3 regions of the Williamsia sp. DF01-3 genome follow, and region 1 is predicted to be linked to each of the others. Evidence: predicted binding sites of a transcription regulator. Region 1 holds the regulator's gene; each other region holds the start of a gene.
What was found. Region 1 encodes LexA, which represses DNA repair genes until DNA is damaged. Its sites were predicted from a motif close to CGAACANNTGTTCG; they were not measured.

Region 1 (7,450 bases):
GAACGCCGGTGGTGGTGGGTGGATCGATGATGTACATCCAGGCACTCCTCGACGACTGGAACTTCCCGGCCACTGATCCGGCCGTCCGACGGCGCCACGAGGACGAACTGGAGCGAATCGGGACACGGGCAATGCATGACCGGCTGGCGCAGGTGGATCCGGAAGCCGCCCGGCAGATCCTGGACACCGATGGTCGCCGGATCGTCCGGGCGTTGGAAGTGGTGGAACTGACGGGTCAGCCCTTCGCCGCGTCGGCGCCGACGATCGGTGCCCCCAGGTGGGACACGACGGTGATCGCGCTCGATCGCGACACCGCAGAGCTCGACGAACGGATCGAGCGACGCACGAGTGCGATGTTCGGTTCGGGTTTCGTCGACGAGGTGGAGACACTGCTGTCGGCCGGCCTCCGGGACGGTGTCACCGCTGCTCGCGCGATCGGATACGCACAGGTGATGGCGGCCATCGACGGTGAATACGACGTGGCCCGCGCGCAGGAGCTGACCTTCATCGGTACGCGGCGCTACGTACGCAGGCAACGGTCCTGGTTCCGCCGTGACCCTCGCATCCACTGGCTCGACGCCTCGTCGCCGGGCCTCACGGGTCAGCGCTGCGCGCGGCAGGCAGATGAGGAGGTCGGGCGCGTATCGTTGACAGAATGTTCGCACGCGTCGATTTCGTCAAAGGGCACGGCACACAGAACGATTTTGTGCTGTTGCCCGACCCCGGCGTGCAGTTGGACCTCACCCCGGAGTTCGTGTCGGCGCTGTGTGATCGTCACCGTGGCATCGGGGCGGACGGGGTCCTCCGGGTCGCCACAGCCGGGGCACTCCGCGACGCGGGTGTGCTCACAGCGCTCGGCGCCGGCATAGCCGACGACGACTGGTTCATGGACTACCGCAACGGCGACGGCTCGATCGCGGAGATGTGCGGCAACGGTGTCCGGGTGTTCGCGCATTTCCTTGCCGCGCACGAGCTCGTGTCCGAACGCTCCTTCACTGTCGGGTCGCGCGCGGGTGCGCGTCCGGTGACGGTGCACGCTGTGACGGGTTCGTCGGCCGACGTCACCGTGAACATGGGCCCCGCCCGTCTCGGCGTCGACAGCAAAGCCCAGATCGACGGCCGGCGGTACGCCGGGGTGTCGGTGGATGTCGGCAATCCCCATCTGGCGTGCGTGGTCGACGGACTGACGCCAGAAGATTTGGCGGACATCGACCTGTGCGGGTCGATCACGTTCGACAACGCAGTCTTTCCCGATGGTGTGAATATCGAACTGATCACCGCACCGTTGTCCGCAGGCGTTGCGGACGCCGTGGACACGGTGGACGCCGAGATCACGATGCGGGTCCACGAACGCGGAGTCGGTGAAACCCGCAGCTGCGGTACCGGAGTCGTCGCCGCCGGCGCCGCTGCTCTGCGGTTCATGGAAAGGTCCGAGGGGACGGTACTCGTCAACGTTCCCGGGGGTCAGATCACGGTGACGGTCGATGACGAGAACACAACGCTGCGCGGCCCGTCGGTACTCGTCGGCGCCGGAGTGCTCAACGAGGGATGGCTCTAAAATCGGTATGCACCACACCTACCCGAGTGTCACCATGGTGATCTCATGACCGAAATCAACAAAGCCGGCAACGACCAGCGCGACGCGCCGACGATCGGCGAACTCCAACTCGACGAACGCAGTTCGCTGCAGCGCGTCGCCGGATTGTCCACAGAGCTCACCGACGTCACCGAGGTCGAGTACCGCCAGCTGCGACTCGAACGGGTTGTCCTGGTCGGGGTCTGGACGCAGGGCAGCACCACTGCGCAAGCCAATTCCAGTCTCGCCGAGCTCAAGGCCCTCGCCGAGACGGCAGGGTCGGAAGTTCTCGAAGGTCTCATCCAGCGTCGTGAGAAGCCGGATCCGGCAACCTATATCGGGTCCGGCAAAGCTCACGAGCTGCGTGAGATCGTCTTGGCCACCGGCGCCGACACCGTCATCTGCGATGGCGAGCTGACCCCTGCTCAGCTGACTGCTCTGGAAAAAGTGGTCAAGGTCAAGGTCGTCGATCGAACTGCGCTGATCCTCGACATCTTCGCCCAGCACGCGACGTCGCGAGAAGGCAAGGCGCAGGTCGCGCTGGCGCAGATGGAGTACATGCTCCCGCGGCTTCGTGGCTGGGGTGAATCCATGTCCCGGCAGGCGGGTGGCCGTGCCGGCAGCAATGGCGGCGTGGGACTGCGCGGACCCGGTGAGACGAAGATCGAGACCGACCGTCGACGGATCCGCGAACGCACAGCGAAACTGCGGCGCGAGATCCGCGAGATGAAGACGTCACGAACCACCAAGCGGGCCAAGCGAAAGCAGGCTGCCGCGTCAGCGGTGACCATCGTCGGGTACACGAATGCCGGCAAGTCGAGTTTGATCAACGCGCTGACCGGCTCGGGCGTGCTGGTCCAGAACGCCCTGTTCGCAACCCTCGATCCGACAACCCGTCAGATGTCCCTCGAGGATGGCCGTGAACTGGTCATCACCGACACCGTCGGATTTGTCCGGCATCTGCCCACCCAGCTGGTCGAGGCCTTCCGTTCGACCCTCGAGGAGGTTGCCGACGCCGATCTGCTCCTGCACATCGTTGATGGTTCGGACCCGGTTCCGACCGACCAGATCATGGCGGTGCGGAAGGTGATCGAATCCGTGCTCGTGGAGGAGAAGGCAACGGCTCCTCCCGAACTGCTCGTGATCAACAAGATCGATGCCGCCGACCCGCTGGTACTCGCGCAGCTGAAAGGATTGTTCCCGACAGCCGTGTTCATCTCGGCGGCCACCGGCGAGGGCATCGACGTACTCCTCGATCGCATCCGGGAGTCGGTGGCCAGGAATGACGTGCACGTCAGCGTCCGGGTGCCGTATGAGCGTGGCGACCTCGTGTCGCGGATCCATGCCGAGGGTGACGTATTGACCGAACGTCACGAGCCGGACGGGACTGCGATCACCGCCACGGTGCCCGCCGCGCTGTCGCGCCAGCTGGCATCTCTGGCCATCCCGGAGGCGGCCGAATAGCGCTCCGAACTGCAGCTTTGGGCCAGATGTAGAATCCGGTTACAGTTGGATATCCAACCAATGCCACCTGTAATGGAGACCTGACGATGGAACGCACCCTTTTCGAGCCCGAGCACCTTCTCTTCCGCGATTCGTACCGGAGCTTCCTCGAACAGCACGTGGCACCGAACCACGAACGCTGGGAAGAGCAGAACCTGGTGGACCGGGATGTCTGGGTCGAAGCAGGCAAGAACGGATTCCTCGCGGTGGAGGCTCCCGAGGAGTTCGGCGGCGGGGGAGTCGACGACTTCCGTTACAACACCATCATCGACGAAGAGACCGTCCGCGGCGGCTACAGCGGTATCGGCTTCGCGCTGCACAACGACGTGGTGGCTCCGTACCTGCTCGACCTCTGCAACGACGAGCAGAAGGCACGTTGGCTGCCCGGCTTCGTCTCCGGTGAGCTGATCACCGCGATCGCGATGACCGAGCCCGGCACCGGTTCCGATCTGCAGGGCATCAAGACCAACGCCAAGAAAGACGGCGACAACTGGGTGCTGAACGGCTCCAAGACGTTCATCACCAACGGCATCAACGCCGACCTCGTCATCGTGGTGGCCCGCACCGACCCTGAGGCCGGTGCGAAGGGGTTCAGCCTGCTGGTGGTCGAGCGCGGTATGGAGGGATTCGAACGCGGCCGCAATCTCGACAAGGTCGGGATGAAGGCGCAGGACACCGCCGAGCTGAGCTTCGACAACGTCAAGGTGCCCGCCGAGAACTTGCTGGGCGAGGAGGGCATGGGCTTCATCTACCTGATGCAGAACCTTCCGCGGGAGCGCCTGTCGATCGCTGTTGTGGCGGCCGGCGCCATGGAGTCGGTTCTCGAGACGACAATCCAGTACACGAAGGACCGCAAGGCATTTGGCCGCCCGATCGGTAGCTTCCAGAACTCGCGGTTCCTGCTCGCCGAACTGGCGACGTCCACCGCTACCACCCGTGTGTTCGTCGATCGGTGTATCGAACTGCTCAACGAGAAGAAGCTCACCGTTCCGGACGCGGCGATGGCGAAGTACTACGCCACCGAGAACCAGGTCCACCTCATCGATCGTTGCCTGCAGCTGCACGGCGGCTACGGCTACATGCGTGAGTACTCGGTGGCCAAGGCCTTCCTCGATTCACGAGTTCAGACCATCTACGGCGGCACCACCGAGATCATGAAGGAAGTCATCGGCCGAAGCCTCGGCGTCTGAGTACGAGTTTCAGAACTACGCGAAGTGGGGTGCACCGGAAGGTGCACCCCACTCGTGTCTGCGTAGTCTCCGCGTCTGCCCGGTTACCGAGGATGTTGCCGGACGCCTCAGAGGCGCCGCATCACCGTGACAACTTTCCCCAACACCACGGCGTTGTCGCCGGGGATGGGGTCGAACACTGGGTTGTGCGGCATCAGCCACACCGCATCCTTGGTGCGTTTGAACGTCTTGACGGTCGCCTCCCCGTCGATCATGGCCGCAACGATGTCGCCGTTGTCTGCGACATTCTGCTGCCTGACGACCACCCAGTCGCCGTCACAGATGGCGGCATCGATCATCGACTCGCCGACCACTCGCAGGAGGAACAAAGATCCTTCCCCGACAAGCTCTTTCGGTAGCGGGAACACGTCTTCGACGGCTTCCTCGGCCAGGATCGGCCCGCCGGCCGCGATGCGGCCGAGGACCGGAACGAACGTCGGTGTCGGCAGGGATTCGTCGGGGACCTGGACCTGGCCGGCAGCCGTGGCCGGATTGAGGTCGGTGTCCTGGATGTTGACCGCCCGGGGACGGTTGTTCTCGCGCTGGAGGAATCCTTTGCGCTCGAGGGTTCGGAGCTGATGAGCGACCGACGACGTGGAGGTGAGGCCGACAGCATCACCGATCTCGCGGATGGACGGGGGATAGCCGCGTTCGCGGACCGACGCCCGGATCACCTCCAGCACGGCTTTCTGGCGCGGGGTCAGCGACCCCTCGGCCAGCGGTTCGGAAGTGACCACCGTCGCGGCCGCCGCGTCCGGCGGCGTCCGGGTGTCTGTCGTATCGGCCATCAGGTCCTCCAGTTCGTATGGTGTCCGGCCAAGGTGTCGTAGCTGTCGAGAGAGGTAAACGCACACGTTGTTCGTTGGATTATGGGGATCACGCTAATGCAATCTGTCACAACTCTCAAACATTTGTTCGATTGGGCGTGGCGTGTGTCGGACCACCGTGATACAACTCGAACAATCGTTCAATCGAACGAGTGATCGAACTGTTGACCCGAGGATCGAACAATGACTGCAGCCACCACCATCAGCCGCCCGGCCGCTGAGCGGCCCCGTCGCCGCCTCGCCCGAGTCGGTGGGCCCGTCGCCTCCGATCAGTACACCCGCACGGCGCGAGCGCGTGTCGACAGTACTCGTCGGCCGGCCGACCGCAGGCTCGCCGCCGACCGCCGTGTTGTGGTTGGCTGCGCCGAGCCGGGCAGTTCCGCACCGACGGTCGCCGTCGAGCGCGATGTGTATTTCCGCCGACGTGCCTGGGCCGGGGCCGCCGTGGTCGGAATCGGCCTGATGATGCTCGTGTTGTTCCTCATGTTCTTCGGCCGGGTGGTCGAGAGCGGTGCCGCTCCGGCGAACACCGGGACCGCTGTCGTCCATGTGCAGTCGGGAGAATCGTTGGGCGACATCGCCTCTCGAATCGCACCCGAGATGCCGACCGAAGCGGTGGTGGAGAAGATCATGGACCTCAACGCGATGAGCAATTCAGCGTTGTCGCCGGGGCAATCCCTGGTGACGCCGATCTACGCGCGGTAGCCGCAGTGTTGGGGCAAGCAATCGGCCGGGCGGTATCCTCTACAACAGAGTGTCCGGTCATTCCGACGGGGCCGCTGACGTCCGAGGAACCCTGCATGCACTGCCCGTTTTGCAAGAACGAGGACACGCGGGTCGTCGACTCACGGGTGGCCGACGAGGGCCAGGCGATTCGTCGTCGGCGGGCCTGCTCGCAATGCGGACGGCGGTTCACCACGGTGGAGAGCGCAGTCCTTGCGGTCGTCAAACGCAACGGTGTCACCGAACCTTTCAGTCGCGAGAAGGTGATGAGGGGCGTGAGGCGCGCCTGCCAGGGCCGCGCGGTAGACGATGACCGTCTGCACCTGCTCGCGCAGCAGGTCGAAGAGGCTGTCCGCGCCTCAGGATCGGCCGAAGTTCCCAGCAACGAAGTGGGCCTGGCGATCCTGGGCCCGTTACGGGATCTCGACGAGGTCGCTTACCTTCGTTTTGCGTCGGTGTATCGCTCGTTCGACTCAGTCGAAGACTTCCAAAAAGAGATCGACGATCTGCGAGCCGCCAGACCCTGACGGGTTTCGTCCGGCATGTCGTGCCGCCGGATCAGCGCAGTTCCCGGATGGCTTTGATCGCCCGTTTCTCCGACACGGGATACGCAGTACGCAGGTGCTGTGCGAACAATCCGACTCTCAGTTCTTCGACGATCCATCCAGCTTGCTCGTTGACTGCGTCCCGCCGACCGGGCGGAACGTGTCGCAGGTGATCAGTCCACGCCGACACCACCCGGTCGATGGCAGCCATCGCCTGGGCATCGCGAGCGGCGCCTGCCGGGAGCTGTTCGAGTCTCGACCTCGCAGCATCGAGGTAGCGGGGGATCTCCGCGAGGTGTTCGTCGCGTGTCGCAGAGACGAATCCGTCGAACAACAGCTCCTCCAGCTGGTCCCGCACGTCGTCGGCGGCGATCGATCTACCGGCCGCGGTAATCGCCGTGCGTAGGGGCGCCACGCGGGTCAGGATCGTCGCCACCCTGCGTAGTTTGTCCGTTGCCCTCCCGGCTACCTGGCGGGCCACATTCTCCCGAAGTGCAGCGAATTCGCTTGGCGTCCAGACATTTGGCGGGTTGGGCACAAGGTCCACCACGGCAGCCCGAACGCAGTCGGCCAGAAGAGCGGCGGTGTCCGGGTAGGGGCTCTGACTGAGTGCGAGTCTCTCGGCGGTGCTCAGTGTCGATGTCACCGACGGTCGTAGTGGCGGAACGCTGGAGACGATCATCTCGACAACAGCGTCGTACATGTTCGCAGCCTGCTCGGCCTGGGTGGGCACGGCGACCACCGTGAAACCACTGCCTCGGCGGGTCAGCGCAGGATAGCTTGTGATGTCTTGCCCAGCAACAGAACTGCGCAGTGTACGGCTGATGTCTCCGAAGGTGTCAGCGGTCCACGTGGTGGCCACAGGTCGGGATGCGGTGCCGGCCTCACTCTCCAGAGCCGCGCGAGATCTACCGGCCAGTCGATCCTGGAGTTCGCGCAGCGACTGGAACGTCCGAGAACTTCGCCGTCGGTGGTGACCGCGGTGAAGGTCATACGCAGGTGGTCGGGGAGTGCGGCAAGTCGTAAATCTGATGCTGCGACGTCGAC
Region 2 (7,450 bases), 2.0 Mb from region 1:
GAGACGCTCGCCTCCCGAGTTCGTGATCACCTGCCCGGAGTGGAGGTGGACACCTACACCGGTCCGGCACGTGCGGACGCCGAGTACGTCGACATCGGCGCGGCGCGCGGCGAGCTGGTGGCGCTCAGCTCGGCACTTGCCGGGGTGGCCTTGATGATCGCTGTGTTCGTCGTGTCGAGCACGCTGTCGTTGTCGGTCCAGCAGCGCCGCCACGACTTCGCGCTGCTACGGGCGACCGGCGCCACACCGCGTCAGATACACAAACTGATCGGCGCCGAGACGTGGGCCATCGCCTGTGTGGCGGCACTTCTGGGAGTGGCACCCGGTTATCTGCTGGCCGGTGTCCTGCGGGGCCGATTCGCCGACGCCGGCATCGTGCCGCCGGACTTCGCACTTGCCTACGGACCGGTCCCGGCTCTTGTCGCAGTCGCCGCCGCGGTCGCGACCGCCCGGCTCGCAGCGGCTGTCTCCGCTCGACGACCGGCTCGCCTCGATCCCATCGATGCGCTGCGCGAGTCAGCGGTCGAGCCGGAGAAGCTGAGCCGGACCCGGTTGATCCTCGGACTGTCGGTCGGGGTGAGCGGGCTGGTGACGGCAACCCTGCCCGCCTTCATCCCTGGACCTGCGGCGATGGCCGGTGCCGGGGGGTCTGCGGTGCTCCTCGTCATCGCTCTCGCCCTTCTGGGTCCGGCCCTCGTCTCGGGCGCCATGCGCGTGGTCTCCGGCCCGATGCTTCGCACCGGTTCGGCCGGGCCGGTGTTGGCGGCCGCCAACCTCAACGCCCATGGACGCCGCCTTGCCGCGGCGATCACACCGCTGGCGTTGGCGATCGCGATCGGGGCGGTGCAACTGTTCAGCCAGAGCACGGTGACCGCAGCAGCCGAACACCAATCCGAGAGTGGCACCAGCGCCGATCTCGTCGTGACCGGCCCCGGCGGCATCAGCCCCCAACTCGCCGCGACGATCGCGTCGATGGATGCGGTGGCCGCGGTCAATCCGATCACCCGCACCAAGGCCCTGTTCACCACGGACAGTTCCGAGGCCCCGACCACCGAGGCGTATCCCGTGCAAGGCATCGACGCCGCGGGCGCCACTGCCACGATGGATCTCGATGTCCGGGAAGGCGACCTTCAGCAGCTCGCCGACGGCTCGGTGGCGCTGAGCCGCGACGCGTCGTCGGCGATGAGCGCCGATGTCGGGGACACCGTCACGCTGCGGATGGGCGATGGCGCTGTGATCACCCCACGGGTTGTCGCCACCTACAACCGTGGTCTCGGCTTCGGCGATGTGACCCTCCCGGCAGCGCAGGTACGAGAGCACACGACAACCGGACTGGTCGACCAGGTGTTGGTGTCGGCGGCACCGGGACGGGTCGACGAGGCGCAGCGGGCCATCGAAGCCGCTGGGGGCATGGCGGTGATGAGGAGCGACGGATTCGCCGAGGCCATCCGGCAGGATCAGCGGGCGCAGGACTCGGTGAACGTCGTGGCGCTCGCGGTGTTGCTGGGATTCCTCGGCATCGCGGTGGTCAACACCCTGGTGCTGATGACCTCGGCTCGGCGCCGCGAGTTCGCATTGCTGCAACTGCTCGGTGCGGGTCCGCGGCAGGTGCGCGGCATGATCCGTCTGGAGTCCCTGATCGCGGTGGCGGTCGCGGCAATCGCGGGCACGGTGATCGCCTACCCACCTCTGGCCGGCATCGCGATCGCAGTGTCGGGCGTGCCGTTCCCCGTCTTCTCGCCATCGGCCTTCGGGGTCGTCGTCGGCGCCACGACCGTGCTGGGCTTCGCCGCCATCACTCTGACGGCCCGCCGGGCGATACGTCTCGAACGCCAGGTCAGAGGCCTTTAGCTCGTGTCACGATCGATAACAATGGGTTAAAACAATGTGCACAACAGGTGACACGGGGGCCGCCGACAAGGGACAAACTGGCGACGTTCGCATTACCACGAACTTCGGACGGCGCGACTTATGTTGCGGGAGAATGTTATTAGATTCTCATGCTCATTCGAGAGCGTTGACGGCCAACGGCTGCCCTCGTCGTGCGGTGGCTCGTAGAAGCTGCCACAATGTCATCCGGGTTCACACTCTAGAACTGCAGCGGTGTAATCCGACCGTGGTCAACCCGTCCACGGTCCAACTGAACACGAAAGGAAAGTCATGACCTCGACTTTCGAACTTGCATTGCTTGACGTCTTCCAGTTCCTCATCGACAACGCTGATTTCCTCGGCGGCCTCGCAGGCTGATTCGGTTCTCGTAACCGACGCTTGCTCCGATCCGCGTCCGCGGGTTCCACCCGTCAGGGCCGGATCGAACGGTTTGCATCATGCCCCGCTCTGCACAGAGCGGGGCATGATTGCCTCTGGGGGTCAAGACCTTGTCGATTCTGAACTGACCGCCCCGCGGCATCCGCGGTCGCCGAGCTCAGATGGTCGTGGGCACGAGAATCTGACGATGCCATCGGTCCATGGGGTGGTGAACGTGGTTTCACCACCGCAGTCAGGTCGTGGACCGACGACCCCCATCGCACCGTCTGGGTTGCGCACACACCGAACCAGGCCGTCGGGATGGTGTGCCTGACTGGCTTTTCCTTCACGCCGGTGGTAATGCCGCGAACCGGACAGTCGCATCCGTCGCCTAATCTGACCCGGTGACCCGTCCTCCATCCGGCCTTCGGCGTTGTCCGTGTACCAGTGGACTGATCTGGGACGACTGCTGCGGACCTCTGGTGTCCCGGGACCGTAAGCCGCCGACCGCCGAGGCGCTGATGCGTTCTCGGTTCAGTGCGTTCGCCGTGGGTGACGCGGACTTCCTGTTGTACAGCTGGCATCCCCGTACCCGGCCCGACGTGGTGAACCTCGACGCCGCGATGCGGTGGTACCGACTCGACATCGAGTCCACATTGCACGGGTCGCTGTTCGATTCCGTTGGCGAGGTGGAGTTCACCGCGTTCTACCGGATCAAGGGTTCAAGCTCGGGGACGTTGCACGAACGCAGCCGGTTCGAGAAACACGAAGGTCGCTGGGTGTACGTCGACGGTGTGGTCGCGCCCGACTGACCACCTGATCGCGTCAGTGGGTCTGTTCGGCGTCGTGGTCGGGGGAGACGTGTCGTCCGGCCAGGTCGTGCAGTGCGACGAACACGCGCTTGGATGCCTCGGCCCACGGCATGAGGATCGGGAACACGTGGAACATGCCGCGCTCTTCCATCGCGTGCACCTTGACCCCGGCTTTGTCCAAGCCGCCGGCGAACTTCCTGATCCCGTCGCGAAACATCTCGTCGCCGCCCCAGCACACGAAGGTCGGTGGAAACCACTCCGGATCTGCCATGGCGTACACCGCAGACACACGCTCGTCGTTCGGCTGGACGCCCTGCAGGTACGGGGTCACCGGAATGTTCCAGGGCAGGATGTCGTACTGGGCGTTGTCGGTGATCGACGGGTGATCGAGCTCGAGATCGATCTCCGGGGAGAACAGGGCCAACGCGGCCGGGACGGGCAGTGATTGGGCATGGAGATACGAGATGAGGGATGTCGCGAGGCCGCCACCACCGGAGTCACCGGCGACCACGAGATGCTCCGGGTCGACTCCGCGGTCGAGGAGACCTTGGAAGACGTCTGCCGCGTCGTGCACACCGGCGGGGAACGGGAACTCCGGTGCCATCCGGTAGTCGGCGATGAACACCTCATAACCAGTGGTCTTCACCAGTGATGCGGCGAATGCGGCGTACATGATCGGGGACGTGCCGATGTATCCACCGCCGTGCAGGTAGAGGATCGTGGCGCCGATCGTCTGCTTGTCGTCGGAATTGTCCACGTAGGCATCCGAACTGGCCTTTGCACGACACCAGATGCCGTCGACTCCGCCGATCGTGTCGTTTGTGATCTCGACGCTGTCGGTGAGTTCGATGAACGGCGGCATGACGACGCGGCAGATGTCGTCGAGGATCTTCTCCATCGACCTGAACTCCTCGATGGGCAGCCCCATCGAGTAACCCATGAACGATCGGACGACCTGCCGGGTGACCGACTGCCCCAGGTTGTCCAGCAGTCCGCCGGGTCCCTGCCACGGACGTCGAAAGGGCACTCTGGCAAGGCCGTTCAGCAAGCTCTCCGCCAGCCCGACGACAGTCAGGGCAGTAACCGGCATGGACGCCGTCTGGACCTCGGGCCGGTCAGCCATCACCATGACGCCCATCCTAAGGCCGGCCGGGGATCGGGGCCGAAGTCGGCCGAGACCTCAGTTCATCGAGCATGCGGACAACCTCCTCATTCTCGACGGGTCGGATGGCGTATTGATCGATGTCATCACCCCCATTCCGCCCGCCGACGATTTCGTGGACGAGTTCGCCGCGGCCGAGGCGGAGTGACCCATCACCCGTCCACCGCGATCAAGGCCGGCCGCAGTACTGAATATGCCCACGACTCCAGCGTGGTCGGGGTGGTGCTGATGACGTCGCGAGAGTTCTCGGGCGAGAAGTTGCCACGGAAGCCGCGCAACATGCCGACAACCCCGTCCACCTGGGCGGCCGTCATCCCGAAACCCGCGAGTTGCTGTGCCACAACATCATCCGATACCCGCTGGGCGACGATCTCGCGGCCCGACGCGGCGGAGAGAATGTCTGCAACCTCGCTGAACGACAAGTCGGCCGGACCCAGGACGCCTTGCGTGTGGCGCCCCGCCCAATCAACCGACAGGAGTCGAGCGACAGCCACCTCGCCGACATCTCGGGGGTCGACAAACGAAATCCGTTCGTCGAGAGGCAGCGTGGTGACGAGAAACCCACTCCGGAGGCTCTCCAGATCCATCAACAGGTTCGTGAAGAAGTACCCACATCGCAAGTGAGTGACAGCAGCGCCGGTGCTGTCGAGGCGGTCCTCGGTCTTCCCCAGCCCGTCGATCTCACCGAAACCATGCCTTGCCTCTGCCCCGACGCTGCTCTGGAACACCACGCGCTCGATGCCGCATTCCACGACGGCGCGGGCGGCGCTGGCACCCATGCGGTCATATCCCGCAACCGGGTCATCGTCGTCGGTCGGTGGATCGATCCAGTAGAGAGCCCGCGCCCCTGAGCAGGCCCGCGCGACCGCGGGGGCGTCGCCGAGGTCCACCTCGACGATGTCCGCCTTTGTACGTACCGTGGCCGGGACTTTCGCGGCCTCCCGCACCAGCAATCTCGGACGCACCCCAGCCTGGATGAGCAGTTGCGTCACCCGCGACCCGACCCGACCGGTTGCGGTCGTCACCACGATCGTCATGACGTCACCTTCCTTCTACACTCGCGTGTCGACATGATGCAACACAGCACCGACAAAACAGGTTCTCCAGCAAATAGGTAGCAGGCTGGGCGTTGACAGACGGTTCGAATGTTTGCTTCTGCCAATGTCTTCCGACGAAGCGTTTGGCCGGTGTGGGCCGCACGGGCACGATTTGAGAGGGCCACCGGACAATCGATCCGCCCGACCGATGAGCGCGGAGGCGTCCGCAGCGGCTTTCCGGCCACAAGTGGCGAGGCCCCCTCGACGCCTTGATGCCGCACGGTCAGGCACCGCTGGCCCGGCATGATGTCAGACCCGGTCGTTAAACTGAATGGTTCGGTGAAGTCCATTCCCTCAAAGACGTTGAGCTGCAACAGAATAAATTCATTCGAACACTTGTGCGAAAGGTTTGTTTGTTCTATCGTTGCGTCATGGATATCGGGGGAATCCGCACAGCGCTGGCTGTGGTCGCGCAGGGGTCACCACCTGAGGCCGATGATGAGTTGGCTGAACACGTGGTGGCGTTGATCAAGACTCGCCATCTCGTCGATCACGTCTTGTCGGTCTGGGTAGGCGCACTGGACCGGCGGGGCGTGGCCAAGAGATCCGGCGAGTCGTCTACCGCTTCGTTGCTGATGGCCGGCGGGCTGGCGCCGGGGTGCGCGCACCGGATGGTGCGGGTCGGCCGGGCGTTGGTGTCGTTGCCCCGGGTGGCCGATCACGCTGCGGACGGTGATTTCTCAGGCGAACAGGTCGATGCGATCGTGCGGGGTATCGCACATGTTGAACGTGCTGTGGCGCAGTTGCCTGGCCCTGCGCGTGAAGCCTGCGTGGGTCGTCTGTTGGGGCAGGCGTGGTCGGGTGCCACGCCTGCCGAGATCGGGGAACGAGCCCGGGGAGACGCGTTCGCCCTGGCTGTTGATTCCGGTGGCGTGCCGGTGGCGGAGAACACCGAGCTGAACACTCTGTCGCTAGGCAAGAGTCCCGATGGTCGGATGCGCGGCAGGTTCGATGTCGATGCGATCCTCGGCGAGAAGCTCATGACGGGCCTCGACCCCCTGGCTCGGCCGATTCCGGGCGAGGATGGCACACCTGACCATCGATCGACGGCGCAACGGATGGCGGAGGGGCTCGAGCGGTTGATCGATGCGTACCTGCAGACCGAAAATCGGCCCACGGTGGGTGGGGTGCGTCCTCATCTGACGATGACCGTCGATGCCCGAGAGTTGGCTGGGGAAGGTGCAGCGCCACCTGATCCGGCCGCGCCGACCGACGAGTACACCCGGTTCCTCGACGACAAGGGGTTTCGGTCCGCGTTCCGGTTGCAGTGGATGGGTCCGGTCAGTGGCCAAGCGGCGCGGATGCTGGCCTGCGATGCGACGTTGACGTCGATGATCTTGAACGGTGAGCGGGTACCGCTTGATGTCGGCCGAGAGCATCGTACGGTCACCCCGGCAATCCGTAAGGCGTTGCTGGCGCGCGACTGCGGGTGCGCGTTCCCCGGCTGCGGTCGGCCCGCCGGATGGACCGACGCCCACCACATCGAGCACTGGTCAGCCGGTGGGAGCACCAGCCTCAGCAACACCGTCCTACTGTGCCGCCACCATCACCGGATGATCCACCACCACGGATGGTCCGTCGCCATAGGCAACGACGGACATCCCTGGTTCACGCCGCCCAAAAGCGTTGACCGCGAGCAAAATCCGATTCCTGCACATCACCGGACCTCCAACACGCCGGCAGCAGCCTAGAACGCTCTCCTACACCGTCACCAAGTGACCTGGATCTGCTCTTTGACAACTCCATAGTGTGAAGGCGAGTTGGGTGCTCAGGTTTGCAAGGGCAGCAGTTCGTCGACCATCTGGTCGAGGAACTCGCCGATCGACTCGACGGGCACCACCGGGCGCACCACGAACTTGGTGATACCGGCGTCGACGAAACGGCCGAGTTCGGAACGGGCCTCGTCCCAGCCCCGGCACACCAGCCGCTGCGGGTCTGCGAGGTCCTTTCGCCGACGTGCAACAACGGAGATCACGGTGTCGACGGCGGTGTCGTCGGAACCCTGCGGTGCGACGATGAGATTCGTGCCGTAGTGATCGGGCTCCACCTCCCGGCCGGCTTCTGAGGCAGCGGCTTCGATCTGCCGTCGGCAGTCGGCGGCCTCATCGGGAGTGACGAAGCTGCCCAGCCAC
Region 3 (7,450 bases), 1.8 Mb from region 1:
GCCACCTTCCTGATCAATCTCGCCGGCGCCTTTGCGCTGGGCGTTGCCTTGGAAGCGCTCACCAGGATGGGGGATGACACCGGGCGCCGACAGCGGTTTCGCCTGTTCTTCGGTACCGGATTCTGCGGGTCTTTCACCACCTACAGTGCCTTTGCTCTCGAGGCTTCTCTGCTCGGCAGAGATGGCGATGTTGTTGTCGCCGTGGCCTATATGGCGACTTCTGTGATCCTCGGTGTGGTGATGGCCTGGGCGGGCATCGCTGTTGCCACAAAGGCACGCGTGAGTCGATCGGCGCCTCGCCGATGATAGTTCTGGTGATGTTGGCCGGCGCAGCCGGAGCGGTGACCCGTTTTCTGGTCGACTCGGAGGTCAAACGCCGCCGCCCCTCAGTGTTTCCGTGGGGGACGGTGTTGATCAACGTGTCGGGCTCTTTGCTGATCGGGCTGGTGGCCGGAGTGGTGTTGTTCCACGGCCAACCAAGTGCCTGGCAGACCATTGTCGGGACCGGATTCTGTGGCGGGTACACAACATTCAGTACGGCCAGTGTCGAGACGGTGCGCCTCGCTCAACAGGGGCGTCACGGGATGGCCCTTTCCAATGCTGTTATCCCGCTTGCTCTCTCGGTTGGCGCGTGCGCATTGGGGCTCTGGCTCGTTTATCTGGTGTGAGTTCGGTGCGCCACTCGTCGGACCGGCCTTGTGTGCCGCGCATAGGTTGCTCCCTTGACAAAACTAGAACACGTTCTAGTGTCGTTCCTAGGGGCCGGGAACGGGTCGAGTCAATCCTGAGGGGGATGGACAGTGGGGTATTTCGAGCATGGCGACGAGGGTTTTCATCCCTTGCCATTCGCCCAGAGTCAGTGGGCACCGAACTCGATCAACGGCTCGGCGTTGGCCGGGCTGATCGCGCATGCGCTCGAGAAAGACTGCGGTTCAGGCAGTTATCGAGCTGCGAGGTTCACCATGGACATCTTCCGGCAACCGGAGTTCGCTCCGATTCAAACCCGGGGCGCGGTGAAACGCGAAGGGCGCAGCATTCGAATCGCCGATGTCCACGTTTACCAAGGGGATCGAACAGTGGCGCGGGCTTCGATGGTGTCGGTCACGCCGACCCGGGAACCGGTGGGTGCCCGATGGCGTCCGGATAGCCCGTCGATGTCCTTGGACGAGCGGGTCGCAGAAGCGTTGCCGCAACCTGGCATCCTGTGGGGCAGTGACGAACACCCTGATGGGTGGAGTGTGCCGATGCCGGAGCATCAGAATGCCAGTCGGAAACGGCTCTGGTTCGACCAGCCCTCATTGTTTGACGACGTGGAGAACACGCCGCTGGTTCGCGCAGCCATGCTCGGCGAGCTGGCGAATACTCTTACGAGCTGGGGCGACCGGGGTGTCGGATTCATCAACCACGATGCGACCATCCTGCTGGCCCGTATGCCGATCGGGAACGTCGTGGGGATCGAAGCCGACAACCATCTGTCTGCCGATGGCATTGCCGCGGGCGCGGCCACCATGTGGGACTGTCAAGGTGCATTCGGAATGAGCATGGTGGGCGCGATTGCTCATTCGGCCGGCAGTCTGGACGCGTCGAGCGGACCGGATGATTGGCAGGAAACCGACAACTCTTACCAGGCTTCCTTCGATACCGACGACTAGCCGGGGGAGCGGCGCCCGGTTCTCGATTCGAGCCGACATGCCACCAAGATGACGGCCGCTGTTCATCTGAACAGATGACTATCGAATGTGTGTTCGATTCGATAGGTTGGTGGCAGCTGATCGTCCGCATGACCTGATTCTGAGATACGTGACTACGCCACCATTGTGATCGGCTGCCCCAATGTTGTTGTCTCAGTGTTGTTGTCTTGGAGGGGGTGTGGTGATGGCTGTTGTTGATCTGGTTGATGAGGTCATCGGGGTGGAGTTTCCGGATGATCCGGCCGGGGTGGTGGCTGTGGTGAAAGATCTGATCACTGTGCGTAATGCGGTGGAGTCTCGGTTGGCGGCCGGCGCAGCGGTCATCGACCGCCTGGGTGTGGCCAAACGTCTGGGGTCGACCACGTCGAAGGTGTTGCAGGCCAACGGTGCCGCGCCGGGCGCGGCGGCACGGTGGCTACGCATCGGCACCGGCCTGGCGGGGTTGGATCGTACGGCCGGATACTTTAGGGACGGATTTCTCTCCGCCGAGCATATCGATGCAATAGTCCGGGGTGTCGGCCATGTTCGCAGCCGCATCCCCGGTGAGGTGAGTGACGACTTCCGGTGTGAGGTCGAGGGAAAACTCCTGGCTCATGCGATCTCTGGTGCACCACCCGCAGAGATCGGCCGGATCGCCCGGACGGTGGGTAATGAGGTCGCCGGAGAACAGGGTGGGGTGCCGGCCGCCGAAGACGCCTCGTTGAACACGCTGGACTATGCGGCTACCCCAGACGGTCGACTGGCAGGCCGCTTTGATGTTGATGCGGTGACCGGAGAAAAATTTATGTCCGCACTGGACGCGTGGTCCCGACCGCGTCCCGAACCGGACGGGAGCGCCGATACCCGCACACCGACGCAACGACGGGCCGATGCATTACATCAGCTCCTCGACTGCGGTGGCGGTGGGCAGTCGCTGATATCGGCGCCGAGGACGGAGGTGGCCGTGACCGTTCCGGCTGATCATCCCGACCTTGCGTCACTGCGGTGGATGGGTCCGGTCACCGAAGCAACCGCAGCGGCGTTGGCGTGTGATGCCAGCATTACCTCGATCACCCTGGACGGGCAGCAGGTGCCGATTGATTTGAGTCCGCCCAAGCGTTTGTTCACCGGACCTGTGCGTAAAGCGATATTGCTTCGCGATACCTGCTGCATCAAGTGCGGGGCGTCGGCGACCTGGTCGGACTGTCACCACATCGTGCACTGGGCCGACGGCGGACCCACCACCCTGGGCAACGGATGCCTGCTGTGCCGCACCTGCCACCGGGCCGTGCACCACACCGACTGGGACATCACCATGGGCACCGACGGGCACCCCTGGCTGATCCCACCCGCCGACATCGACCCCACCCGACAACCACGACCGGCCTACAACCGCCGAACCCTCACCCTCGCAGCATAAGTCGACGAGCAGTTGCGCACCCGCGCCCTCGATGTGGTCGAGACCGCGCAAGCCCTTTGACAACTCCATAGTGTGAGCTCCGCGCGGGTGTTTCGCGACTCCCAGGCGTGTATGAGGTGCGATTGCCTGCCGTCAGTACTGCTGCTGGCCCGCCATCTGGGTCTGGATGCGTTGCTGCAGGCGTTGCAGTCCCATGGTCGACAACCCGGGGATCTGGCTCTCCAGCTGGCGAACGAGGTTGTGGTCGTTGATCACCTTCTCGCTCGACTGGATGAGAACCGTTCCGGCGCCGGTGAAGTCGAACTGCTGTTCCTCGCCACTGGCGGCGCCCATCATCGCTGCGCCGGCTGCCATGAAGCCCGTGATCCATCCCTGGTCATAGTGGTGGCTGGGGGAGGGGCAGTCGGCCCAGCCGACCAGCGCCTCGGGGTCGACACGCAGCGGCGGTTCGGCGAACATGACCGGCCCGTTCGAGGATGCCAGGAACTTTCCGGTGCCGATGAGTGTCAGGTACCCCGGCACGATCGACTGGTTCAGCTGCAACCCTGGTTCGAAAGCCAGTAGATTCGCCGCCCGAACCGTGAGGTTGCCGTCTTCGAGGTCGTACGAATTGATGTCGAAGCCGCGGTCGCCGATGATCAGCGTTCCCTGGCCCTGGGCGATCACGTAGTCGCCCATGTACAACGGCGCGCTAATGGTGCCGGCCAGCGACTGCATCATCGCTGTCTGCATGCCCTGGACCAGAGCCTGGAACTGCATCTGTCCGTAGTAGGCGATCATGGCGCCCTTGGACATGATCCAGGGCTTGGTCAGCTGCATGTAGTACGCGTACGTGTTGCCCGGAATGTTGTCGTCACCTTGCAGCATCGACGGATTCAAGATGTCGCTCATGGCTTTTCCCTCACAGCTTCTGTTCGGATGCTTGGACGAAAACGGTTCCTTGGCCCTGGCACTGCAACTGCATGGCCTCGCCGGCGCCGCGGCCGACCGCGTCGCGCCAGCCCATCGTCGATTTGAGCTGCGTTTGGACGTTGCCGAACGTGCCGACAAAGGCCTGTGGATCCACGATCACCGGATACTGGCCGCCGACCTGGATCTCCAACACCTCACCGTGAGCCAACAACACGACCGAGCCCATGCCCTGGAGTTGGGTGGTGAACATGCCGTCACCGGTCAATGCGCCGGTGGCAGCTCCGCGTAGAGCACCCATGATTCCGCCGCCTCGACCGCCGCCGCCCCCGCCGCCCTGCGAGGTCATCGAGACAATCGACGCCTGCAGACCCGACGTGTAGCCGAGCGTGCGCGATGCGTCAGCGGTGACCGTTCCTCCCTGGGGCATGTCGATGACGTGGACGGCGAGACCGGCAAACCCGTAGTGCACGTCGCCATTTCCCTGCGCAAGCATCGTGGCCTCGTGCTCGCCGCGCATCATCCGACCCGCCATGCCCGCGACGGCACCCATGCCGCCCATTCCCGGCATGCCACCCCCTCCTGCGCCGGGGATCTGATGCGGCGAGAACTGCACCTGACCGGTGTAGAAGAGCATCGCGCCCTTACGGGCGACCACGCCACCGGCGTGACCGACGTTGACCTTGACCACTTTCGAGTTCACTTTTTCGAAGACCATTGCACTCACCGTTCCGCCGGCTGGATGGACACAACACCCTGACCCTGCCACCGCAGCGAGAACGCCTCGCCGCCGTCCTGGCCAATCATCGACCGCCAGCTGACGTCGGTGACAAACGATTGCTGCAGTTGACCTTTGGCAGACACAAACGCATCCGGGTCGACCACCAGAGGCATGTTCGGGCTCACCTCGAGATGAATCAAAGGACCGCCGGCCGACAGCAGGGCCACCTGACCCGTGCCCGACACCGTCGTGGTGAAAAGACCTTGCCCGCTGGACATCCCGCCGAGTCCCGAGAACTGGACATTTGTTTGAAGATTACCGGCCATAGCCAGCAACTGCCGAGACTCCACCTGGATCGTCTCGTTGTTCAATTGCAACACCGTTGTGTACTGAGCGCCGATCGCGAGGTGGACCAGGCCATTGCCCGTGCACTCCATCAGCTTGAGCGATTCACCGGTGGCTTTCTGCTTGAGGCCGGCGAGCACACCCGCTCCGCCGCCGAATCCGGCTGCCTTGAACTCAACCTGTCCCTGGTACGAGACCATCGACCCGCTGACGGCTCTGATCGATGTGTTGTTGAGCCGTGCCTCGACCACGCGTTTGGTCAATCCGAATAACTCGGCCATGTTGTGCGTCCTCTGAGTTCAAGCGTGCTGAGCGATGACTGACATATCGTAGGCATCAGCAACCCAGGTGAACAGCCCGAATCCTCGGTTCGACTGACGTCCGCACACATGCTTCGTGGCGCTGCGCGCCGAGCGCAGCCGGAATGCCCGATGGGTTCGACCAGACGGACGTGAGCGCTGGTCGGCTGCCGTAACGTGACCGGCGTGAATGATGCGTCGTGGGGTGCGGTAGGTGTCGGGATTTTTCTCATCGCGGTGGTGTTGGGTATCGGCCTGTATGTCCGGTACAGGCAGAACGAGGCGGCTCGGCTGGACCGCGACGTCGATCTTGCGGTGAAACTGCGAACGACCGCAGGCCAGGACCCCGTTCGGGCGGCGGCGATCGACGAGTTCGAGGTGGCGATCTACGAGCGGTTGTTCTACGCATCCACGGTCGGGCCACGAGCGCGGGGCGCGGCGTGGGCCCTGCTGGGTGCCGTGCTCGCGGCGTTCGGTGCACTGTGGGTCCGCGACGGAGGTGGAGTCATCACGGACGTCGTGCATTACGGATTGGCCGCTGTGGCAGCCGGTTTCGCTCTGACCTTCTTGGTGTTTCTGGGGCTGACGCTGTACGCGGCAACCAGCATGCCGCGGATTTCGTTCGCGGACTCGTACGGCGACGAGCCCGAAAGCTCCACCGACTGAGGCGAACCCATTGTCGGCGAGGTCTGATCGGTGTTCGACAGACGTCAGTAGGGCTGGTAGCCGTACGTCGGCGCTTGCACAGGTTCCTTTCTGCGGCCCAACATGATGCCGGCGAGGCTTGTCCCGGTGACCAGCAGCAGGGTCAGGGTGGCGAGCACGGCGCCCGGACCTGTCGAGAAATTGTTGGTCGCCTCGAAGACCTCGGACTCGATGTCCGACTCGAACAAGATGCATATGCTCGGCGCTGCCAGAAAGATGATCGCCAGCAGCAGGTGCAGAACCGACAGAACGAAGACGGCGATCGAATTGCCGAAACGTCCTATGTTGCAGAGAATCAGCAGGCCCAGAACGGCGACCGGTAGTACAAAAAGCGGAAGGAACACCCCGGCATAGGGCGCTCCGCTCGCCCCCGATCCCAGATCAACCGATTCGCCTGCTTCGAACACCTGCCCCCATCCGTTGACCGAGGCTCGCGGGCCGCTGCTCATCTTCGGCTCGAAGGACGCCCAGGTCAGCCATCCGTAGGCAACCATGAGTAGAGCCCCGACGAGCGCTGCGGCACCGAACGCGCGCGTGAGCCCGACCGCAACCGGCTTAGGATCAAGGCCCGGCATCGACCCCCAGTACTGCGGTACCCCGACCTGCGGATTGCCGAACTGTGGGGTCCCGTATTGGGGGGTCTCGTACTGAGTGTTCCCGTACTGGGTGGGTTGCGAAAACTGCTGTGCGCTCGGCTGATACGGCGGTGGGTACGGCACGAACTGATCGGAGGCCTGGGCAGGCGGGTACGGATTGAAACCACTCTGGTCGACGTGACCGGGATGGTGAGAGTCGACGGGTGCGGCGAAGTGCTGCGTGGGTTGCGCGCCTTCGCCGGGCCGGCGGTCAGCCTTGGTCAGGTCGGGACGTGAGCCGGAAGCGTCGCCCGGATCGTTGGTCATGATGTCTGCAAACCCCCGCTGTCGATGTCCGTGTTGCCGGTGCACACATCGTAGACACGGACAGCGCGTGGTTCAGCTGGCGCAACCGAAGCGGACGCGAAACGCAGTGGGCGTGATACCGACGATGGCCGAGAAGTGGTGTCGCAGCAAGGTCGCCGAACTGAAACCGACCTGACGGGCCACTTCCTCGATGCCGCGATCGGTGGTTTCCAGCAGGCTCTGCGCGGCGAGAACCCGCTGCTCGGTGAGCCAGCGCAACGGGCTGGTGCCCACTTCGTCGGCGAACCTGCGGGCAAAGGTGCGTGGGGACATGTGTGCTTTGGCGGCCATGTCCGCGATCGAGATGTCCTGCTTCAGATTGCGCAGCATCCAGTTGAGCACACGACCGAATCCGTCCTCATCACATTCCGGCACAGGCGCTTTCACGAACTGCCTCTGCCCGCCTTCGCGTTGCGGAGGAACCACCATGCGGCGGGCGA

Region 2: the regulator LexA is predicted to act here: its motif matches at 5,648-5,661, upstream of MVA47_RS24945 (HNH endonuclease signature motif containing protein).
Region 3: the regulator LexA is predicted to act here: its motif matches at 1,735-1,748, upstream of MVA47_RS06850 (HNH endonuclease signature motif containing protein).

What each region holds. Positions count from the first base shown of each region.
Region 1 is NZ_JALKFS010000005.1:2,852,981-2,860,430, forward strand. Features, by position in the region: partial or broken gene miaA (tRNA (adenosine(37)-N6)-dimethylallyltransferase MiaA) at 1-605, shown strand, start outside; gene dapF (diaminopimelate epimerase) at 656-1,558, shown strand; gene hflX (GTPase HflX) at 1,604-3,040, shown strand; gene MVA47_RS15590 (acyl-CoA dehydrogenase family protein) at 3,127-4,269, shown strand; gene lexA (transcriptional repressor LexA) at 4,377-5,096, opposite strand; gene MVA47_RS15600 (LysM peptidoglycan-binding domain-containing protein) at 5,319-5,840, shown strand; gene nrdR (transcriptional regulator NrdR) at 5,936-6,385, shown strand; partial or broken gene hrpA (ATP-dependent RNA helicase HrpA) at 6,417-7,450, opposite strand, start outside.
Region 2 is NZ_JALKFS010000005.1:4,881,236-4,888,685, forward strand. Features, by position in the region: gene MVA47_RS24920 (ABC transporter permease) at 1-1,851, shown strand, start outside; gene MVA47_RS24925 (YchJ family metal-binding protein) at 2,652-3,059, shown strand; gene MVA47_RS24930 (alpha/beta hydrolase) at 3,073-4,188, opposite strand; gene MVA47_RS24935 (hypothetical protein) at 4,187-4,369, shown strand; gene MVA47_RS24940 (NAD(P)H-binding protein) at 4,374-5,258, opposite strand; gene MVA47_RS24945 (HNH endonuclease signature motif containing protein) at 5,690-7,009, shown strand; gene MVA47_RS24950 (TIGR03854 family LLM class F420-dependent oxidoreductase) at 7,087-7,450, opposite strand, start outside.
Region 3 is NZ_JALKFS010000005.1:1,016,989-1,024,438, forward strand. Features, by position in the region: gene MVA47_RS27190 (hypothetical protein) at 1-13, shown strand, start outside; gene MVA47_RS27195 (CrcB family protein) at 37-306, shown strand; gene crcB (fluoride efflux transporter CrcB) at 318-668, shown strand; gene MVA47_RS06845 (acyl-CoA thioesterase domain-containing protein) at 801-1,652, shown strand; gene MVA47_RS06850 (HNH endonuclease signature motif containing protein) at 1,876-3,090, shown strand; gene MVA47_RS06855 (AIM24 family protein) at 3,223-3,981, opposite strand; gene MVA47_RS06860 (AIM24 family protein) at 3,992-4,717, opposite strand; gene MVA47_RS06865 (AIM24 family protein) at 4,723-5,346, opposite strand; gene MVA47_RS06870 (hypothetical protein) at 5,551-6,030, shown strand; gene MVA47_RS06875 (hypothetical protein) at 6,075-6,971, opposite strand; gene MVA47_RS06880 (GlxA family transcriptional regulator) at 7,044-7,450, opposite strand, start outside.